Linked DNA regions of Sporomusa termitida. The protein of the gene in region 2 binds, or shares a complex with, the protein of the main gene of each other region. Links are inferred from orthologs where the notes say so. Each region holds a gene or a part of one and is shown on either strand. Other genes may lie near its edges.

Evidence for each region.
Region 1: the proteins of secA (region 2) and secY are in contact, whole or in part, in a crystal structure (PDB 3DIN), measured with the Thermotoga maritima proteins. The link is inferred for Sporomusa termitida from one-to-one orthologs. Residues at the interface, in WP_004082002.1 of Thermotoga maritima: Glu261, Ala262, Arg263, Lys300, Ala301, Arg302, Thr303, Ile304, Ile305, Leu323, Tyr324, Asp325, Pro326, Val329, Ser330, Tyr333, Ile336, Lys340, Phe345, Val349, Glu363, Phe364, Tyr374, Ser375, Gly376, Gly377, Glu393, Ile395, Thr482, Ser483; in WP_004081795.1 of Thermotoga maritima: Glu108, Gly109, Glu110, Glu111, Ala236, Glu237, Arg238, Arg239, Ile240, Thr241, Ile242, Gln243, Tyr244, Ala245, Arg246, Arg247, Val248, Thr249, Gly250, Arg251, Arg252, Val253, Tyr254, Gly256, Ala257, Ser258, Thr259, Tyr260, Leu261, Pro262.

The regions. Positions count from the first base shown.
Region 1 is NZ_CP036259.1:57,634-67,685, reverse strand. What follows is about bases 192-3,177. They hold secY (preprotein translocase subunit SecY), read right to left. Parts: upstream 2,320-3,177; coding sequence 1,063-2,319; downstream 192-1,062. Other genes in these bases: rpsE (30S ribosomal protein S5), read right to left, coding at 3,004-3,177; rpmD (50S ribosomal protein L30), read right to left, coding at 2,806-2,991; rplO (50S ribosomal protein L15), read right to left, coding at 2,320-2,760; SPTER_RS00395 (adenylate kinase), read right to left, coding at 396-1,049; map (type I methionyl aminopeptidase), read right to left, coding at 192-399. Outside these bases: more of map, read right to left, coding at 1-191; more of rpsE, read right to left, coding at 3,178-3,504; rplR (50S ribosomal protein L18), read right to left, coding at 3,522-3,884; rplF (50S ribosomal protein L6), read right to left, coding at 3,923-4,474; rpsH (30S ribosomal protein S8), read right to left, coding at 4,606-5,004; SPTER_RS00355 (type Z 30S ribosomal protein S14), read right to left, coding at 5,036-5,221; rplE (50S ribosomal protein L5), read right to left, coding at 5,346-5,888; rplX (50S ribosomal protein L24), read right to left, coding at 5,919-6,257; rplN (50S ribosomal protein L14), read right to left, coding at 6,276-6,644; rpsQ (30S ribosomal protein S17), read right to left, coding at 6,727-7,026; rpmC (50S ribosomal protein L29), read right to left, coding at 7,026-7,223; rplP (50S ribosomal protein L16), read right to left, coding at 7,213-7,689; rpsC (30S ribosomal protein S3), read right to left, coding at 7,689-8,366; rplV (50S ribosomal protein L22), read right to left, coding at 8,392-8,724; rpsS (30S ribosomal protein S19), read right to left, coding at 8,775-9,056; rplB (50S ribosomal protein L2), read right to left, coding at 9,162-9,986; rplW (50S ribosomal protein L23), read right to left, coding at 10,016-10,052. UniProt on the Escherichia coli protein: The central subunit of the protein translocation channel SecYEG. Consists of two halves formed by TMs 1-5 and 6-10.
Region 2 is NZ_CP036259.1:3,490,572-3,500,764, reverse strand. The notes cover bases 3,240-6,366. They hold secA (preprotein translocase subunit SecA), read left to right. Parts: upstream 3,240-3,605; coding sequence 3,606-6,128; downstream 6,129-6,366. Other genes in these bases: SPTER_RS16405 (cytochrome b/b6 domain-containing protein), read left to right, coding at 3,240-3,415. Also shown: SPTER_RS16425 (hypothetical protein), read left to right, coding at 24-458; SPTER_RS16420 (hypothetical protein), read right to left, coding at 612-842; SPTER_RS16415 ([FeFe] hydrogenase, group A), read left to right, coding at 1,116-2,375; SPTER_RS16410 (iron hydrogenase small subunit), read left to right, coding at 2,388-2,675; more of SPTER_RS16405, read left to right, coding at 2,717-3,239; SPTER_RS16390 (LmeA family phospholipid-binding protein), read left to right, coding at 7,283-7,975; SPTER_RS16385 (DUF5693 family protein), read left to right, coding at 8,036-10,105; polysaccharide pyruvyl transferase CsaB, read left to right, coding at 10,098-10,193. UniProt on the Escherichia coli protein: Required for protein export, interacts with the SecYEG preprotein conducting channel.

The DNA.
Region 1 (10,052 bases), 3.4 Mb from region 2 along the record:
CCCTTTATATAGCGACTGTTCGGTAACTTCGATAAGTTTTCCGACTTCGGCATCCACGTCGCCTACCGGCACTGTAATCGCAGCATCGCCGCAATAGCCATTGATGATGGCACCGATGTCAATACTTACATTATCTCCATTTTTTAACCTTTTTAATCCAGGAATGCCATGAACTACCTCATCATTAACCGAGGCGCAAATGTTGCCGGGAAAGCCATGATACCCTTTAAAGGCCGGCTCTGCGCCCTTGCTTTTGATATACTGCTCAGCAATCCTGTCAAGCGCCAGTGTAGTGACATCAGGTTTTACCGCTTTTTTAACTTCAACAAGCGTCTCTGCCACTATCCGCCCGGCATCACGCAGGTAGTTTAATTCCCTTTGTGATTTTAATATGATCATACTTGCCCGCCTCTCAGGCTATTGACAATGTCTTGCAGGACATCATCGATGGGCTGCAAACCGTTGATTTCGGTGTACAGGCCTTTGTCCTGATAGTACTCAATCAGCGGCTGGGTTTGCGTCTGATATACCGCCAGACGGTGAGTCACTGTTTCTTCCCGGTCGTCATCACGCTGATATAGCTCACCACTGCACTTATCACACACACCGATCGCTTGCGGGGCATTGAAGGTTACATGGTAGGTAGCGCCACAGCTTTTGCAAATCCGCCGCCCGGTCATACGGCCAACCAGCTCAGACCCCGGGGCAGTAATATTGATAACCCGGTCAAGTTTGATGATAAGTTCGGTCAGGGTGCGGTCAAGGGCCTCGGCCTGGGCGATGGTGCGGGGGAAACCGTCAAGGATAAATCCCGTCTTGCAGTCGTCTTTAGCCAAACGTTCTTTTACTATGCCGATGGTCACACTGTCTGGCACCAACTGTCCGCCATCCATGCAGGCTTTCGCCTGTTTGCCAAGCGCAGTGCCCTCTTTGACGGCCGCCCGGAACATATCACCGGTTGAGATGTGGGGAATTTTAAAGTTTTCTACCAGTTTGGCCGCCTGCGTGCCTTTGCCGGCACCAGGCGGACCCATTAAGAGAATAAACATGACCACTTACCTCCTACTTCATGAAGCCTTGGTAGTGGCGCATGAGTACCAGCGCCTCTATTTGCTTCATGGTATCCAGAGCCACACCTACTACGATTAAGAGGGCAGTACCGCCAAAGTATACCCCTTGGACGTTGGTTACTGCACCAACAAAATTCGGCAGTATTGCGATTATGGCCAGGAAGATTGATCCGGCCAGAGTAATTCTGGTCATAACCCGGTCTAAATAATCGGCGGTAGGTTTACCCGGCCTGATACCGGGAATAAACCCGCCGTGTTTTTTCATGTTCTCTGCCATATCTGATATGTTCATAGTAACCGCAGTGTAGAAGTACGTAAAAAACACGATTAGCAGCGCATACAACACCGTTTGCACCGGCGTGCCCCACGCAAACCACCCTGCCACTGTTTTTACCCAGGGTACTTCAATAAACTGGGCAATAGTTACCGGGAACATCAGCACAGATGACGCAAAGATTATCGGAATAACACCCGCTTGGTTAACCTTAAGCGGTATATGCGTGGAATGACCGCCATACATTTTCCGGCCAACTACCCGCTTGGCATACTGCACGGGGATGCGGCGCTGACCTTGCTGTATCGCGATTACGAAAACAATCATAGCAAGAGCGATGATCAGGAACAGAAAGACGTTGAAAATATTAATTGTGCCGGCGCTGACATATTCATACATTGTATACAGGCCGCTGGGAAGACTGGAAACGATACCGGCAAAGATAATGAGTGATATGCCATTACCAATACCTTTTTCAGTGATCTGTTCACCCAACCACATAAGAAAAGTCGTACCTGCAGTCAATGTTAGCGCTACAAGTAATATGGAGCCAATACCTGGGTTAATAATTGCTGCTTTTAGACCGAATGCCATTCCTATTGCCTGGATAAAGCCAAGACCAACAGTACCATACCGGGTAATCTGGGTAATTTTCTTGCGGCCCTCATCGCCTTCTTTGGCCCATTGTTCGAATTTCGGCACAACTACGGTGAGTAGCTGCATAATAATCGAAGCATTGATGTAGGGGGTAATACTCATGGCAAATATGGAGAATTTGCTCAAAGCACCGCCGGAAAACAGATCTAGCAGCCCAAACAGATTACCGCTGGTAAACAGCTGCTCGATAACGGCGGCGTTTACTCCCGGTACCGGGATATGTGTACCCAACCTGAATACCAAGAACATGACCAAGGTGAAAGCAATTTTTTGCCTCAGTTCAGTAATCCGAAAAATGTTCGAGAGCTGTGACAGCAATTAAATCACCTCGACTGTACCGCCGGCAGCCTGAATTTTTTCAGCGGCCGACTTAGTAAAGCCATTGGCTTTAACGGTTAAAGCCTTGGTAAGCTCGCCATTGCCCAGAATTTTAAGACCATCAAGCACTTTTTTGACTACACCGGCATCTACCAACGCTTCCAGATCCACAACCGCACCGTTGTCAAAACGGTTGAGAACTTCCACGTTAATCTCGCTGTATTGTTTAGCGAAGATATTGGTAAAGCCGCGTTTCGGCAGTCTTAAGTACAAGGGCTTTTGGCCGCCTTCAAAACCTGGACGCACACCGCCGCCGGCACGGGCATTCTGACCTTTATGGCCTTTACCGGCAGTTTTGCCAAGACCGGAACCAAGACCGCGGCCGATACGGGTGCGAACCTTTTTTGAACCAGGCGCTGGAGCTAATTCATGTAATTTCATTAACAGCACCTCCTTGAACTAATATATTGGTTATTGTTGTTTGCTTTATTCTGCAACTGTTTCTACGGTAACAAGGTGTTCTACCTTGCGAACCATACCCTTGATTGCCGCACTATCTTCCTTGACTACAGTGCTGTTGGTTTTCCTGAGGCCCAATGCAGCTACTGTTGCACGTTGGTCTTCAGGTCTGCCAATCAGACTGCGAGTTAAAGTAATTTTAAGCTTCGCCATTGTGTTACCTCCTTAACCCAACAGTTCCTGAACGGTTTTGCCACGCAGGCTGGCAACCTCTTCAGCCCGTTTAAGCTGGCTGAGACCGGCAATGGTAGCCCGGACCATATTGTTGGCGTTAGACGAACCAAGCGATTTAGTCAGGATGTCGTGAATACCGGCAAGTTCAAGCACAGCACGGGCTGGGCCGCCGGCGATTACGCCTGTGCCTTCGGAAGCAGGCTTTAATAACACTCTGCCAGCGCCAAACTCACCCAAGATTTGATGAGGAATAGTGGTGCCGACAATGGGAACCTTAATCAGGCTTTTTTTAGCGTCTTCCACGCCTTTACGGATAGCTTCCGGTACTTCAGCAGCTTTGCCTAAACCGAAGCCTACATGGCCGTTGCCATCGCCGACAACTACCAGAGCGCTGAAAGAAAAACGCCTGCCGCCTTTTACTACCTTGGCGACCCGGTTAATGAATACCACTTTTTCTTTAAGATCAAGACCGGTGTAATCAATTCTGGCCATTTATTTCCCTCCTTTTCTTAGAATTCAAGTCCGGCTTCGCGAGCAGCAGCAGCCAGGGCGGCGATGCGGCCGTGATAGATATAGCCGGCACGATCAAATACCACTTTCGTGATTCCTTTTTCCAGGGCCCGCTTGGCGATTGCCTCGCCTACAGCTTTAGCCGCATCAATGTTACCACCATACTCAACCTGTAAGTCTTTATCAAGGGTACTGGCCGCTACTAAAGTAGTGCCATTTTTATCGTTGATAATCTGAGCATAAATATGCTTCAAACTACGGAATACGTTGAGACGAGGGCGTTCGATGCTGCCGTTCAGAGTCTTCCGGGCTCTCAGTTGACGCTTTTGACGCCCGATGTTTTTACTTGGTTTACGCAGCAAGGTGTTCACTCCTTTCGCTTGAATTACCTCTGACAAGTTTATTTCTTGCCTTTACCGCCAGCTTTACCAACTTTGCGGCGAACAACTTCCCCTTCATACTTGACCCCTTTGCCTTTGTACGGTTCTGGTTCGCGATAGCCGCGGATTTTTGCAGCAAGTGCGCCGACAGCTTCTTTGTCAATACCAGAAACAACAATACGGTTAGGTGCCGGAACGTCAATTGCCAGACCTGCCGGCGGCTCAACCTCCAGTGGATGCGAGAAGCCTAAGGTGAGGGCCAGTTTCTGACCGGATTTAGCGGCACGGTAACCTACACCGGCAATTTCCAGAGTCTTTGCAAAGCCTTTAGTTACGCCTGTTACCATATTGCTGACAAGGGTCCGGGTTAACCCGTGGAGCGAACGGTGTTGCTTGTTATCTGTAGGCCGTTTGACGTTAATGATATCGCCTTCCCTTTCGATAATCATATCGGGATGGAGTTGGCGGGTCAGCTCGCCTTTCGGGCCTTTGACTGTTATCAGGTTGCTGTCGCCGATGGTTACGGTAACACCAGCAGGAACAGTGATGGGACTCCTACCAATTCTAGACATGTTGCACCTCCTGTTTTCGTGGGCTCGCTACGTTCGCATGTTCGATAATTCGGCTTACGTTGACTTTGCTATGCAAGCCAAATGTATGGTTTCTCGAACCTTCGAACCTCGACTCAGCGAACTCGCGATTTTTACCAAACGTATGCCAGTACTTCGCCGCCAAGACCTTCTTTACGGGCGGCTTTATCGCTCATAATGCCTTTAGATGTTGAGATAATCGCAATTCCGAGACCGCCCAGTACGCGGGGCAGCTGTTCTTTCTTAGCGTAAACGCGCAGACCGGGCTTAGAAATGCGCTTAATGCCAGTAATTACTTTTTCGCGGTTCGGCCCGTATTTAAGGCTAACCCGCAGCATTCCCTGTTTGCCATCTTGCAGTGTGTCGTAGTCTCTGATAAAACCTTCGTCTTTCAGAATCTGGGCTACGGCTTTCTTGATGTTGGATGCTGGAATCTCGACTTTATCGTGAAAAACCGAGTTGGCGTTGCGAATGCGAGTAAGCATGTCGGCAATCGGATCGGTCATTACCATGGTTTAGAACCCCCTTCCTATATGTTGCTGCTTACCAGCTTGCCTTTGTTACTCCAGGAATGGCGCCTTTGTAGCTCAGTTCCCGGAAACAAATCCGGCACATTTCAAATTTGCGCATATATCCGTGCGGACGACCACATATTTTGCAGCGATTGTACTTACGCACTTTAAATTTAGGCTCGTTTTTCCATTTCTCAATTAAAGCCTTTTTGGCCACCGAATTCCCTCCTTTTTATCCACTGTTGACTATAAACAGGTTTCAGCCGCAAGACGCTGCCGCGCCGCGGCTCAGACAATGTCCTGAAACTTACGACGCAGGTGGGCGTCACCGGGCAGAAGTCTTATGCCGTAAACGGCATCCCCATCAATCGTAACAGTTCTCTGGCTTCTTCATCAGTCTTGGCTGTGGTAACAATGATGATATCCATGCCGCGTATCTTATCTACTTTATCGTAGTCGATCTCGGGAAAAATCAGTTGTTCTTTAATACCCAGTGTGTAATTGCCGCGTCCGTCAAAGGATTTAGGGCTTATACCGCGGAAGTCACGTACCCGTGGCAGCGAGATGTTGAAGAGTTTGTCAAGGAATTGGTACATCCGCTCGCCGCGCATGGTTACCTTAGCACCAATCGGCATACCCTCACGGATTTTAAAAGCAGCGATGGATTTCTTAGCTTTGGTGATTACCGGTTTCTGCCCGGAAATCATTGTCATATCGCCTACTGCGGCGTCGAGAACTTTGGGGTTGCCAACTGCTTCACCGACCCCCATATTGATTACTACTTTCTCGACTTTAGGAATCTCCATAACATTTTTGTAACCAAACTTTTCCATCATCGCTTTAGTTACTTCATTTATATATTTTTCTTTAAGCCTTGTAGCCATAAGTTAACCTCCTTTCAGGGAAGATGGTTTTTACTTGTCTTTATCGATAACTTCACCGCAGTGTTTGCAGGCACGGGCAAATGCGCCGCCGGCAACCTGGGCTTTTTTAATACGGGTAGGTTTGCTGCATGCCGGACATACCAGCATAACTTTGGCAGAAGCAAGCGGCGCTTCTTTTACCAGAATACCGCCTTGAGGCGCTTTTTGGCTGGGTTTTGTGTGGCGTTTTACTTTATTGATACCTTCTACCACAACCTTGCCTTTTTTAGGCAGCGCTTCTACGATCTTACCTTGTTTGCCTTTATCTTTACCAGACAACACAACAACTTTATCGCCTTTTTTTACATGCAATTTTTGGGCTTCGGACACTCCGGACACCTCCTTAATCTAGATAACCTCAGGCGCCAGTGAGATAATTTTCATGAAATCTTTGTCCCTGAGTTCGCGGGCAACAGGTCCAAATATCCGTGTACCTCTCGGGCTTTTATCTTCTTTTATAACAACGGCAGCGTTTTCATCAAACTTGATGTACGAACCGTCCGGACGACGTAATCCCTTACTGGAACGAACAACAACGGCTTTAATTACATCGCCTTTCTTGACAACGCCACCGGGTGTAGCGTCTTTAACAGCGGCCACGATAACGTCGCCAATGTTGGCATAGCGGCGATATGAGCCGCCCAGTACGCGGATGCACATAATTTGCTTTGCGCCGGTATTATCAGCAACATTCAGTATACTCTGTTGTTGAATCATAGTGCTTATCCTCCTTCCTTATGTGACTCGATGCCAGCTTAAGACCTCGAGCTTTAGAAGCTTGCTTGACTGTGCGGAACAACTATCTTGCTCTCTCGAGAACTTCCACCACACGCCAGCGTTTTTCCTTAGACAGCGGGCGGGTTTCCATGATTTTAACGGTATCACCAACATGGCTTTCGTTATTCTCATCATGAGCTTTAAACTTTACCGTTTGTTTAACTGATTTATGATACAGCGGATGACGTACCAAACGCTCAACCGCGATGACTACAGTTTTGTCCATTTTATCGCTAACTACTTTACCGATCCGGACTTTACGCTCATTTCTTTCAACGGTCACTCTGCATTGCCTCCCTTCATACTCACTAACATGGTCCATTACTGAGCCTTAAGTTCACGCTGGCGCTGAACAGTTTTAATGCGGGCAATTGTTTTCTTGACGGCCGGAATCCGCATCGGGTTATCCAGCTGGCCGGTAGCATGTTGGAACCGCAGGTTAAACAGTTCTTCTTTCAGCTTCGTAAAATTTTGCTCAAGTTCGGCTGCACTCATATCGCGGATATCTTTAGCCTTCATTTACTTCACCACCTGCTTTAGCATTGACACCAGGTGCGTCCATGTCCAAATCCGCGGTTTCCTCCCGCGTAACGAACTTGGTCTTAATCGGCAGTTTGTGAGCAGCAAGACGCATTGCTTCACGCGCTGTTTCTTCCGGCACGCCATCCATTTCAAACATGACGCGGCCGGGTTTCACGACAGCAACCCAGTATTCCGGTGAGCCTTTACCACTACCCATGCGGGTTTCGGCGGGCTTAGCAGTAATCGGTTTATCAGGAAATATTTTTATCCAGACTTTACCGCCACGCTTAATGTAACGGGTCATGGCAATACGGGCTGCTTCAATCTGCCGGTTGGTAATCCAAGCCGGTTCAAGAGCGACCAGGCCGAACTCACCGTGAGAAACCATATTGCCTTTAGTGGCTTTGCCTTTCATCCGTCCGCGAAATTGCTTGCGGTGTTTCACTCTCTTAGGAATCAGCATTATTTCTCGCCCCCTTCAACGGCGGCAGCGGCGACAACAGTCTTTTTAGCCTCAGGCAGGATTTCACCCTTGTAAATCCAGACTTTTACACCGATCCGGCCATAGGTGGTATGAGCTTCGGCAGTGCCGTAATCAATATCGGCCCGCAAGGTGTGCAGGGGAATACTGCCTTCACGGTAGCTTTCGGTACGGGCAATTTCAGCGCCGCCTAAACGACCGCCGACCATTACCTTAATCCCTTTGGCGCCCATACGGATGGTACGGGTTACCGATTGCTTCATTGCCCGGCGGAAAGCAATACGTTTCTCAAGCTGAGCGGCAATGTTTTCAGCGACCAAAGTCGCATCAAGTTCGGCTTGCTTAATCTCGGCAATATTGACTTCAATATTTTTGCCGGTAAGGTCTTTCAGCCATCTCTTAATGTTTTCAATGCCACTGCCGCCACGACCAATCACCATACCAGGCTTAGCAGTGTGAATAGTAACTTTAACCCGGTTAGCCGCACGTTCAATAATGATTTGCGACACATTGGAAGTATAAAGTTTTTCTTTCAGCATATCACGCATTTTAATATCTTCATGCAAATTTTTTGCATAATCTTTGTCGGCATACCATTTCGCATCCCAGGTTTTCACAATGCCAAGACGAAGACCATGCGGATTAACTTTTTGACCCACTAAATTTCCCTCCTTCGTCGTTAGCTTATCTTTCTTTCACAACCAATGTTACATGGCTGGTACGCTTTAAAATTTTGAACGCCTGCCCGCGTGAGCGCGGATGAATACGTTTCAAGGTTGGCCCCTGATCAACAAACGCCTGTGACACATAGAGAGCATCAACATTCAGGTCATAGTTGTGTTCAGCATTAGCGATAGCTGATTTCAGCACTTTTTCCAGAACTTCCGCTCCAACTTTCGGAGTGTATTTTAAAATCGCAAAAGCCTCGCCCACATTTTTGCCGCGAATTAAGTCAATCACGATGCGGATTTTGCGGGGTGCAATGCGAATATGTCTGGCAATTGCTTTAGCTTCCATATATTTAACCCCCTTCCGGCCTCTAATCCCGGATTTTTGCAAAGCGTATGTTATCTTACCCCAGTGGACCGTTCAGAGCCGCTGTGGCCTTTATAAGTCCGCGTCGGCGCAAATTCGCCAAGTTTATGGCCAACCATGTCTTCGGTAACATATACCGGCACATGTTTGCGGCCGTCATGGACAGCCAGGGTGTGGCCGACAAAGGTTGGCAGTATCGTCGAGCTGCGCGACCAGGTCTTAATAACCTTTTTATCATTTTTAGCATTGAGCGCGTCAATTTTCTTGATCAGGCTTTCATGCACATAAGGTCCTTTTTTAATTGATCTTGACACTTAAATAGCCTCCTTTCGCTTCGTTAGCGGATTCGTTAATTCGTGAATTCGCCCTACGGCCAATCCTCTCGAACAACCGAACCTCGACCTATCGATCAATCGAAATTACTTCCGTTTCTTAACAATCAGCTTGTCAGAAGCTTTGCTTCTCCGGGTTTTCGCACCCATTGCGCATTTGCCCCACGGAGTAACCGGATGTTTCCGACCGATAGGCGAACGGCCTTCACCACCGCCATGCGGATGGTCAATCGGGTTCATTGCGACACCGCGGTTAGCAGGACGGATACCGAGCCAACGCGAACGGCCGGCTTTCCCGATGGTGATATTTTCATGTTCAAGGTTGCCTACCTGACCGATAGTAGCCCGGCAGTTAATATGAACTTTACGCAGCTCGCCTGATGGCAGTCTGAGGAGTGCATGGGTGCCTTCCTTTGCCATAAGCTGGGCGGAAGCACCGGCTGAGCGAACCATCTGGCCGCCTTTGCCGATTTTCAGTTCAATATTATGCAGTTGGGTACCTACCGGGATATTTTTAAGGGCCAGAGCATTGCCTGGCTTGATATCAGCCTCAGGACCGCTCATGATGGTATCGCCCACCTTAAGACCGTTAGGTGCAAGAATATAACGTTTCTCGCCGTCAGCATAGTTTAACAGAGCAATCCGGGCTGAGCGGTTAGGATCATATTCAATCGATGCAATCTTGGCAGGAATACCGTCTTTATTGCGCTTGAAGTCAATCACACGGTATAGGCGCTTATGACCGCCGCCCTGATGCCGCACAGTCAAACGGCCTTGCTGATTGCGACCGGCGTGTTTTTGGAGACGCTCGGTCAAAGAACGCTCGGGACGATCTGTGGTAAGGTCCGAAAAATCGGCTACCGTCATAAATCTTCTGCCAGGAGCGTATGGTTTAAAACTTTTAACTGGCATGTGTGCCCCTCCTTTTTAGGAAATTGTGGTTATACACCTTCAAAGAATTCAATGCGCTCGCCGGGA
Region 2 (10,193 bases):
GCCTAAGTATAGGGGGGATAAAATTGTTTGACCAACAAAGAACCCGGTTCCGGCCAGCGCTCCCCGCTGTCCGCCGCCGTGACACCGCTGCCCGCCGGGCCGCCGGCTGCCGGCGCCGGCCCCGGCCCGGACAGGCGGGTGGGGTTATGCTGACCAGGCTGTTGAGCGAGGTTTTTGACCAGTACGTGTTTACCAGGGTGGACCAGATCCTCAACCTGGCCGGCACCCACGATGCCCGCTACAGTAAAACCGCCGCCGAGGTCAGTGCCGCCCTGGGCAAGCTGCTGGTACTGGCCCGGGCCCTGAAGGCCCAGCAGCCGGAAATGACCGGTTTGGTCATGGATTTCGAGGCACTCACGGCGCTGGAGTCCGGGCAGGCGGCGGAAATTGCCTACCGGCAGGGGTTGCGGGACAGCCGCCAGATCCGCCGGGAGCTTATGACCTGCCTGCACCGGTAGGGCTGCAGCAGCTTGCGCCACTCCCGCTGCTTGTCTAAGCCAGCTGTAATTGCTGGTATTTCACAAACCTGCTTTTACAACAAACGACGGCTTCCGGCTGCTGCCGGTGGCCGTCGTTTGTTTGCTGTGAGGGCTCGCTAGGCGACAGCCCCTTTACATTTGCCGCTGGCTTTGTATCTCCGAACGGCGTTTCAGAATAATCTCGGCCAACGATGCCGACTCCATTTCCCGGGACTTTTTCATAAATTCCTGTCTGGTGAACAGGCCTTTTTCAATCAGCAGCTCAATAAGCACGGCGATTGCCAGGGTATTCCTGTAATCGACATCCTTCAGGTCGGCAAGCTGGCCGGCAATATCCAGTATATTTAAAACATCACGGCTCATGGTAACCCTCCCAGATGATAAACCCCTATAACCTTTTATATTAGTATGCACGCTGAGGCTAAAAATTAAACTTCTAAGCGATTTTTCTTTGTAGTGAAATAAATAACTTACAGATACAAGTCCGTAATATTGACAAGACCTATTTTATAATTTACAGTTATAGCAGGTATTTATATAATCATAGCAATTCAACGGGCCGAAATTGTTCCAATTTTCACAAAGTTCCCCGGTTTCAAGGACTAATTATTATTTTTATGGTGAGGAGGTTTTGTCTTGAAAGGTTTTCAAGCACAGGAAAAAACCGGCATTATTGAAATTGACCGCAAGACATGCAAGGGCTGTGATTCGTGTAAGGCTTTTTGCCCAACCGATGCTATCGAGGGTAAATATGGAGCCATACATAAGATTGACGGCGAAAAATGTGTGTCTTGTGGTCAATGTCTTATCAACTGTCCCTTCGGCGCGCCCCAGGATACTGTGGACGTCGTGGACCAGGTGATCGACAAGCTTAAGAACAAGCAGGTGACGGTAGTGGGAACAATAGCGCCGGCCGTTCGCGTCGCTATTGGGGAAGAGTTTGGGATGGAGCCGGGCAGCCTGGTTACCGAAAAGCTGTATGGGGCTATGAAAGAGGCTGGTTTTAAGGTTCTGGACACTAACTTTACGGCCGATCAGACCATTATGGAAGAGGGAATGGAGCTGATCGCCAAGATCCGGCACTATGCCCTGGGTGAGCCGACAGCGCATCACTTAGGACCATTGCCGCAGTTTACTTCCTGCTGCCCGGCCTGGGTCACCTATGCCGAGCTGTATTACCCGGAGCTGCTGCCCCATATGTCCTCGGCCAAGTCGCCGATGATGATGGCCGGCGCCCTGGGGAAAACCTATGGTGCGGCCGAGATATGGCAGGTAGCGCCGGCGGACGTATTTATGGTGGGGATTATGCCCTGTACTGCGAAAAAGTTTGAGGCCTCGCGCCCTGAGTTCCACAGCGCCGCCCACTATTGGCAAACTCAGGGACAATCAGGCGACTATCCTGATATTGATGTAGTGCTCACAACCAGAGATCTGGCCCGCCTGTTTAAAAAACTGAACATCAATGTCCGGACTGTGGCGGAGTATAGTGATCAAGACAACCCTTTGGCTCAGTACAGCGGGGCGGCTACCATCTTTGCCAATACCGGCGGTGTAATGGAGGCTGCGCTGCGGACAGCCTATTTTGTTATCACCGGTACAGAGCTGGATGTGCTGGAATTTAAACCGGTACGGGGTCTCCAGGGCGTAAAAGAAGCCGCTGTTACCCTGAAAGATGCCAAGACCGGCAGCGCGGTTACCTTGAATGTAGCCGTAGCCCATGGCACAAAACAGAATGTAAAACCGCTGCTGGATGAGGTGCAAGCCGGCAAGTCACCGTATCACTTCATCGAAATCATGAACTGTCCCGGCGGCTGTGTCAACGGTGGTGGCCAGCCGATAAATCCGATGGGTACTTCATGGCTTGATAAAGCCAAGGCCGTACTGCCTTGGGCATAAGGAGGGGACAACATGGCACGATATGATTATGTGGAAAAAGCCGTCAAGGTTACGCGGCGTGAGTTTTTAGGAATCGTTGGCGTGGCCGGCGCCGTTCTCTGGACCGGGGCGTATGTGGCCACAGACTTGGTGCAGGACCGTACCAAGTACATTAAAATGCGCGCCCAGGGCATATATAAAGATGATGAAAAGGCTAAGATCCGCCAAAGCCACAACAATCAGGCGGTTACCGATGTCTACAAAAAATTTGCCCACAATCCGCTCAGCCATTTGGCCGAGGAACTCTTTCATACTAACTAAATATGTAAACCGGACTAAGCTGGTGTAGGAGGGATAGACTGATGAGCCATCATGATGAACACGGCCCGCGGGTACTGAAGCACCCACTTATCTCGCGGCTATTTCACTGGGGGTTGATTCTCGGTTTTTTACCGGCGGCAATCACCGGATTTTTTATCTGGCTGAAGCCATTTGGTGATGATCTGCAAAACCTGCTGATGCAGATCCATATTGTTGGGGCCGCCATTCTTACGATAGCCTGTATTCTCTATACGATATTTGGGTTAGACCGGATTGTTGCTTTTACGCGGCGCATATTTTCCTGGGATCAGCGGGATAAGGACTGGCTACTGGTTGGCGGCGGTTATCCGCAGAAGATGCTGTTAGGCAAAACCATTCCGGTACCGCCGATGGGAAAAATGAACTCCGGTCAGAAGCAGCTGGGGATTATGATGTTTTTTGGCGGCATTATCTTAATTGTTACCGGCTGGGCGTTATATGCGTTCCTGCCTGTAGCCCCGAAAGCGGTTATGTACTGGTTTGATATGGCCCATCTGGTGATTGGGATTATCCTCGGACTATCCGTATTTGCCCATATCTTTCTCGGTATCTATAACTGGGGCGAGTTTTTATGCATGTTTGGGGATGGGACGCAGACGATTGAGGAAGCTGAACATCATAACCCCTTATGGATAGCCAATGAAATTGAGCCGGTCCCAGGCAGTAAACCCAGCACTCCCGGGCAGCACCAGGCCGGATAGGACAGGCTGAAAAGAGAGATTATTCCGCATTGCGGGGTAATCTCTTTCCGTTTTTCCAGGCTGTCCGGTTTTTGACTTTATGCCGGGAATCTGTTAAAATCATATATTAGGCACATACTATATCTATGACTGTTTACCGCAGTCTGAACTTTGTTACATAAGATTCTTTGTTTTACCGGGGAGTGATAATTTGTTTAAATTTTTGCGAAACTTATTTGGTGATGATAACGAAAAAGAGATCAAACGCATGATGCTGCTTGTGGAAAAAATCAATGCGTTTGAACCTGAGCTTCAGAGCATGAGCGATACCACCCTCACGGCCAGGACGGCTGAATTTAAGCGCCGCCTTGATAAGGGCCAGACAATTGATGAGCTGCTGCCGGAGGCGTTTGCTGTGGTGCGGGAAGCGTCACGCCGGGTGCTGGCCATGCGTCATTTTGATGTACAGATGGTAGGCGGCATAACCCTGCATGAGGGTAAAATTGCCGAGATGCGTACCGGCGAGGGGAAAACCCTGGTGGCTACCCTGCCGGTATACCTGAATGCCCTGACCGGCAAAGGGGTCCATGTTGTTACCGTTAATGACTATCTGGCGAAGCGGGACAGCGAGTGGATGGGCAAGCTGTACCGTTATCTTGGATTATCTGTGGGGCTGATTGTCCATGGGCTTGATTTTGATGAACGCAAACTGGCCTACAGTGCAGATGTCACCTATGGCACCAATAACGAATTTGGCTTTGACTATCTCCGGGACAACATGGTTATTTACCCGGAACAAATGGTGCAGCGGCCGCTCAATTACTCCATTGTCGATGAAGTGGACAGTATCCTGGTGGATGAAGCGCGGACACCGCTGATTATTTCCGGGCCTGGCGAAAAATCGACAGATATGTATTATGTACTGGCGAAGGTTGTTCCCAAACTAACAGAAGGCGAAGACTACACTATTGACGAGAAAGCCCATACGGTAGCACCTACTGAGACCGGGGTGGCGAAAGCGGAAAAGCTGCTTAATGTGCAGAACCTCTATGAAAGTGAAAACATCGAGATGTCCCACCATTTTAACCAGGCGCTGAAAGCCAATGCCCTGATGAAACGGGACCGCGATTATGTGGTTAAAGACGGTGAAGTCATCATTGTTGACGAGTTTACCGGCCGGCTTATGTTTGGCCGCCGCTATTCCGACGGTCTGCATCAGGCGATTGAGGCCAAGGAAGGCGTAAAAATCGAGCGGGAAAGCCAGACACTGGCGACCATTACTTTCCAGAACTATTTCCGTATGTATAAGAAACTGGCCGGCATGACCGGTACTGCCAAGACCGAAGAGCCTGAATTCCGGAAAATTTATCATCTTGATGTTGTGGTTATTCCCCCGAACCGGGAGATGCAGCGGCAGGATTTTCCTGATATTATCTTTAAAACCAAGCGGGCCAAGTATAAAGCGGTTGTCAGCGAGATTGCCGAGAAACATGGCAAATCCCAGCCGGTGCTTGTCGGCACGACCTCCATTGTGCAGTCCGAGGATCTGTCGGCGATGCTCAAAAAGCAGGGTGTGCGCCATAATGTTCTGAATGCCAAATACCATGAAATGGAAGCGCAGATTATTGCGCAGGCCGGACAGGCCGGGGCGGTGACAATTGCGACCAATATGGCCGGCCGGGGGACCGACATTGTCCTGGGGGCCGGGGTGTCCGACCTGGGCGGGCTGCATATTATCGGGACTGAACGGCATGAGAGCCGGCGGATTGATAACCAGCTGCGCGGCCGGGCCGGACGCCAGGGGGACCCGGGGTCATCCCGTTTTTACCTGTCGCTGGAAGACGATCTGATGCGCCTGTTCGGCTCTGATAATATTGCCGGTATTATGGATAAACTGGGCATGGAGGAAGATGAGCCGATTGAACATGCGCTGATTACCCGTTCGATTGAGCAAGCCCAGAAAAAGGTGGAAGCCCGTAATTTTGACATCCGCAAGTATGTGCTTGAATATGATAATGTAATGAACCAGCAGCGTGAGGTTATCTATAGTCAGCGGAAGAAAATTCTGCTGGGGGATAATCTGAAAGAAAATATCTTTAATATGATTGAAAAGCTTGTCGATCATGGGATGGACCTGTATGCCAATGAAAAGCTGTATCCGGAAGACTGGGATTATGCCGGGCTGATTGAATACTGTGAGGGCTTCTTTGCCCCGGCCGGCGAGCTTAAGGTGGAAGTGCTTGACACTCTGAGCCGGGAAGAGCTCAAAGAAGAGCTGCTGAAAGCGGCCGACACCGCCTACAGCGGCCGGGAGGCCCTGTTTGGCCCCGACAATATGCGCGAACTGGAAAAAGTGGTTATGCTCAAAACTGTGGACGCCAAATGGATGGATCACCTTGACGCCATGGAAATGCTGCGGCAGGGGATTGGCTTGCGGGCCTATGGGCAGAAAGACCCGCTGATTGAGTATAAGCTCGAAGGCTTTGATATGTTCCAGCAAATGATTGAATCTGTACAGGAAGATATTGTCCGTTATATCTTCCGGGTTAATATTATTTCCCAGGCCCAGCCTGAGGATCATCTGCGGCAGGCCCAGGCCGGCCGCGGCGGGGAAGAGGGCGACAGGCAGGCCCAGCCGGCCGAGCCTGTCGTTAATGCCGATACCACCGGCCGCAATGAACTGTGTCCCTGCGGCAGCGGTAAAAAGTATAAACGCTGCTGCGGGGCCAAATAGGAGAGTGAGAGTGTGCTGTTAGAGGATTTACGCGGGTCGATTGAGGCCCTGGCCCACCGGCTTGAGGAAATGAGGGCTTCTCTTTGACGTTGCCGGCAAATCGGAACGTATTGAAGAATTAGAAGATCGGATGAGTGATCCGGCTTTCTGGGAACAGCCTGAGGAAGCGCAGAAAATAGCGCAGGAGGTTACCCGCCTGAAGGACAGTATCGGCCAGCACCGCGAGCTGGCTGTCCGTCACAGCGATCTGGCCACCCTGTGGCAGCTGGGCATTGAAGAGGCTGACGAGAGTGTATATACCGAAATCACCGCCAGTATCGCCGGGCTGGAGCGGGAGCTGGAGCAGGCGGCGCTGACGCTGATGCTGTCCGGGGAATATGACGGCAACAATGCCATTTTGACCCTGCATGCCGGGGCCGGCGGCACTGAGGCCCAGGACTGGGCCCAGATGCTGCTCCGCATGTATGTCCGCTGGGCGGAAAAACGAAACTTTAAGGTGGAAACACTGGACTTTCTGGCCGGTGATGAAGCCGGGGTAAAAAGTGTGACCCTTATGATCAGCGGCAGCAATGCCTACGGTTATTTAAAAGCCGAAAAGGGCGTGCACCGCCTGGTCCGTATCTCACCGTTTGATGCCAGCGGCCGCCGGCATACCTCATTTGCGGCCGTTGACGTCATGCCTGAGATTGATGACTCGGTGGAGATTACCATTAATCCGGTTGATTTGCGGGTAGATACCTTCCGGGCCAGCGGTGCCGGCGGGCAGCATATCAACAAAACGGACTCGGCGGTCCGGATCACGCATCTGCCTACCGGTGTTGTTGTCCAGTGTCAGAGTGAACGGTCCCAGATTCAAAACCGTGAGCAGTGCATGCGCCTGCTGCGGGCGCGGCTGTTTGAGCTGGAGCGGCAGAAACAGGATGATAAGAAAGCGGAATTAGGCGGCGAATATCAGGCGATTGAATGGGGCAGCCAAATCCGTTCTTACGTGTTTCATCCCTACAACCTGGTGAAAGACCACCGCACCGCGGCCGAGACCGGCAATGTCCAGGCCGTTATGGACGGAGAGATCGACTTGTTTCTGGAAGCCTATTTAAAGAGTGATCTGAATACACAGGGATAGCGTAGACAGTGCGCAAAGGGGGCGGTAGGACATGAAGCGCCTGACAACCATCATTCTGTTTTTCACCATGGTGTTAGCGGCGGTCGAGATCGTGCTGCCCAAGGTGGTATCTGATGCTGTGGCCCTGGGGCTGCGTGACCTGACCGGCAGCAGGCAGGTAGTCGCCAAAGTGGAAAAAAGCCCGGCTGTCTTCATGCTGGGCGGTACGTTTGACCGGGTGTCGGCGGACGTCAGCGACGTTAAGACCGGCAAGCTTACCTTGCGGAATATGCATATTGTCTTAACCGGTGTTGCTGTCGATATGACGTCCCTGCTGACGAAACGGGCCCTGGTGCTCCGGCAGGTTGATGATGCCGTAATTACGACCACCATTACGCAGGAGGAACTGGCGGCATTTTTGAATAGCGCGGTAAAAGGTGTCAAAAATGCCGCTGTTACCCTTTCCCCCGGTAAGGTGGAGGTTGACAGCGCCCTGACCCTGGGGGGGATTGCCCGGGTTGATATCAAGCTGGAAGGCCGGATTACCGGTGACCGGGAGCAGCGCAGCATTAATTTTGTGGCCGACCGGTTTTGGCTGAATAATACCCCTGTCGGTAATATCGGCGGCTCACTGCTGACCGAGGTGTCGCTGCTTGATCTCAAAAAACTGCCATTTGGCGTTAATGTGCGTGATATTGTTATTGAACAGGGACAAGTGACTATCTATACAGATAATCGGCCCTAGTATCTGGTAATTCAATTGAAACCGCAGGTAGCTGGCAGTTTCAAAAAGGGTGGAGAGATTTTGACAACCTTTACATATAATAAGCTGTTAATCGGCCTCATCATCATCGGGCTGTTGGCGGCCGGGGTAGTTGCCTGGCAGCGTTACCAGGTGGAACAGGCGAATTCCACTGTGGAACTGGTCATGGAGTATGAAGACCTTGTGGAACTGGCCCAAATTGAAGGTATTCAAGCTGACAGCCTGCTGGCCCGGTTTAAGGCCGCCGGCATTACCTCCCTGGCGGTATATGAAACCACTCTGGAAAAGCTTAATAAGAACGGCAAGGTAACAGCACTGCCCGGTGCGGATATTCTCCACCAGAATCGTACGGGTACGCTTACAGACCCGTTCTGGCAAAATTTGCTGGCCGAGGGCAGGATTGCAGCGGAAGACGTGTATGTGGCCGGGCAGGATACCAAGGTTTTCGCCGAAGTCCAGAGCGATCTGGAACGCCGCCTGGGGCCGGGCCGGGTTACCTTACTGGCCGGCGGGGACCGGCCGGTGCTGGCCGCCAAAGCCAATTTTGAGAAAGCAGTCAAATGGAATTTGGGCTTGCCGGCCGATGAACTGGCTAAGGTTGACGAGCTTGGCTTTTATGTAGTGCCCCGGCCGACTAACTATACCAAGGTGACCCCGGCTGATGTCAATGCCGTATTCGGCCGTTTAGCCGGCATAAAAAATCTGAGTGCCATGATTTTCGTGGGTGATGAAGTCTTAGGCTATCCTGATTTGCTGCCGCTTACTGCCAGGCATTTTAAAGAACGCCGGCTCACCCTGGCGATGATCGAACACCCGCTGCAATTACAGTTTTTTAAACAGGAGGGTCTGACTGAACTGGCTGCCGCCAATAACTATCAGGCCGCCCGGGTGTACACCATCCCTAAGGATGAGCAGCCTAAACTTAAAGCGGCTGAGGCGATTCGCCGCTGGACGGTCACCGACCAGGAACGCAATATCCGGATCAATCTGATGCGCAAGTATGATAAGCCTGAGCCGGGCAAGACCCTGCTGGAAACGAATCTTGACTATGTGGCTGGTGTCAAGGCGGAACTGACGGCAGCAGGCTTCACTATCGGGAAGGCAACGACCTTTACGCCCTACTTTCCGGCACCATGGCTAATTGCTGTTATTGTGCTTGGAGCGACAGCGGCCGGGGTGCTTTTCTTATCCCTGATTATTCCTTTTGCTGCCCGCTGGCAGTACGCCCTGGTGGCGCTGCTGGCAGTAGTACTGATATTCCCGGTGCTGAGCGGCGGCGGCACCCTAAGCCGGCAAGCGGTCGGTTTGGCCAGTGCTATTATTTTCCCGGTGCTGGCCATGATCTGGCAGCTGGACCGCTGGCGTGCCCGGGAACTGGCCGGGGACTTTGGCCCTTCTGCCGGTATTGGCCGGGTTATTAGCGGCGGCTTGAGCGCGCTTGCTGCTACGACCCTGTTGTCTTTAGCCGGCGGGCTGTATTTAGGGGCTGTACTCAGTGATGTGCGGTTTTTTCTGGAGATGGAGATATTCCGCGGCGTAAAGCTGACTTTTGTCGCCCCGCTTATATTAGTCGCTGTCGCCTATCTGGCCAGGTATAATCTGTTTGAGCAGGTCTGGTCGGCGGATGCCCGCGGGTTATGGCGCCAGGTCGTTACCATCCTGAACTACCCGGTGACGATGAAAGCCTTGCTGTTTGTTGGTGCCGCTGCTTTTGCCGCCTGGGTATTTATTGGCCGTTCCGGGCATACTGCCGGTGTACCTGTGCCGACGGCCGAGCTTAAGCTCCGGGCGCTTTTGGAGCAGCTAATGTATGCCCGGCCGCGGGGCAAAGAGTTTCTCATCGGCCATCCGGCATTTTTACTGGCGGCAATGGCTATCTGGCATCAGTGGCCGCGGTTTTTCCAGTTTATTTTCGTAATAGCGGCTACCATTGCGCAGGGATCGCTGGTGGAAACGTTCGCGCATTTGCGGACGCCCATTTTCATGTCGGTCATCCGGGGTCTGGATGGCTTGCTGTTAGGGGCGGTGATTGGTACCGCTGCCGTTGTCGGCGTATATATCCTCCAGGTTGTAATTGCCCGTTTGGGAAGGAGTCCGGCCGCTAATGAGTGAAATTGTTGTTTCAGGCTATTATGGATTTGCCAATGCCGGTGACGAGGCGATGCTGGCAGCCATGATTGAGGCTTTAATCGATATTGAC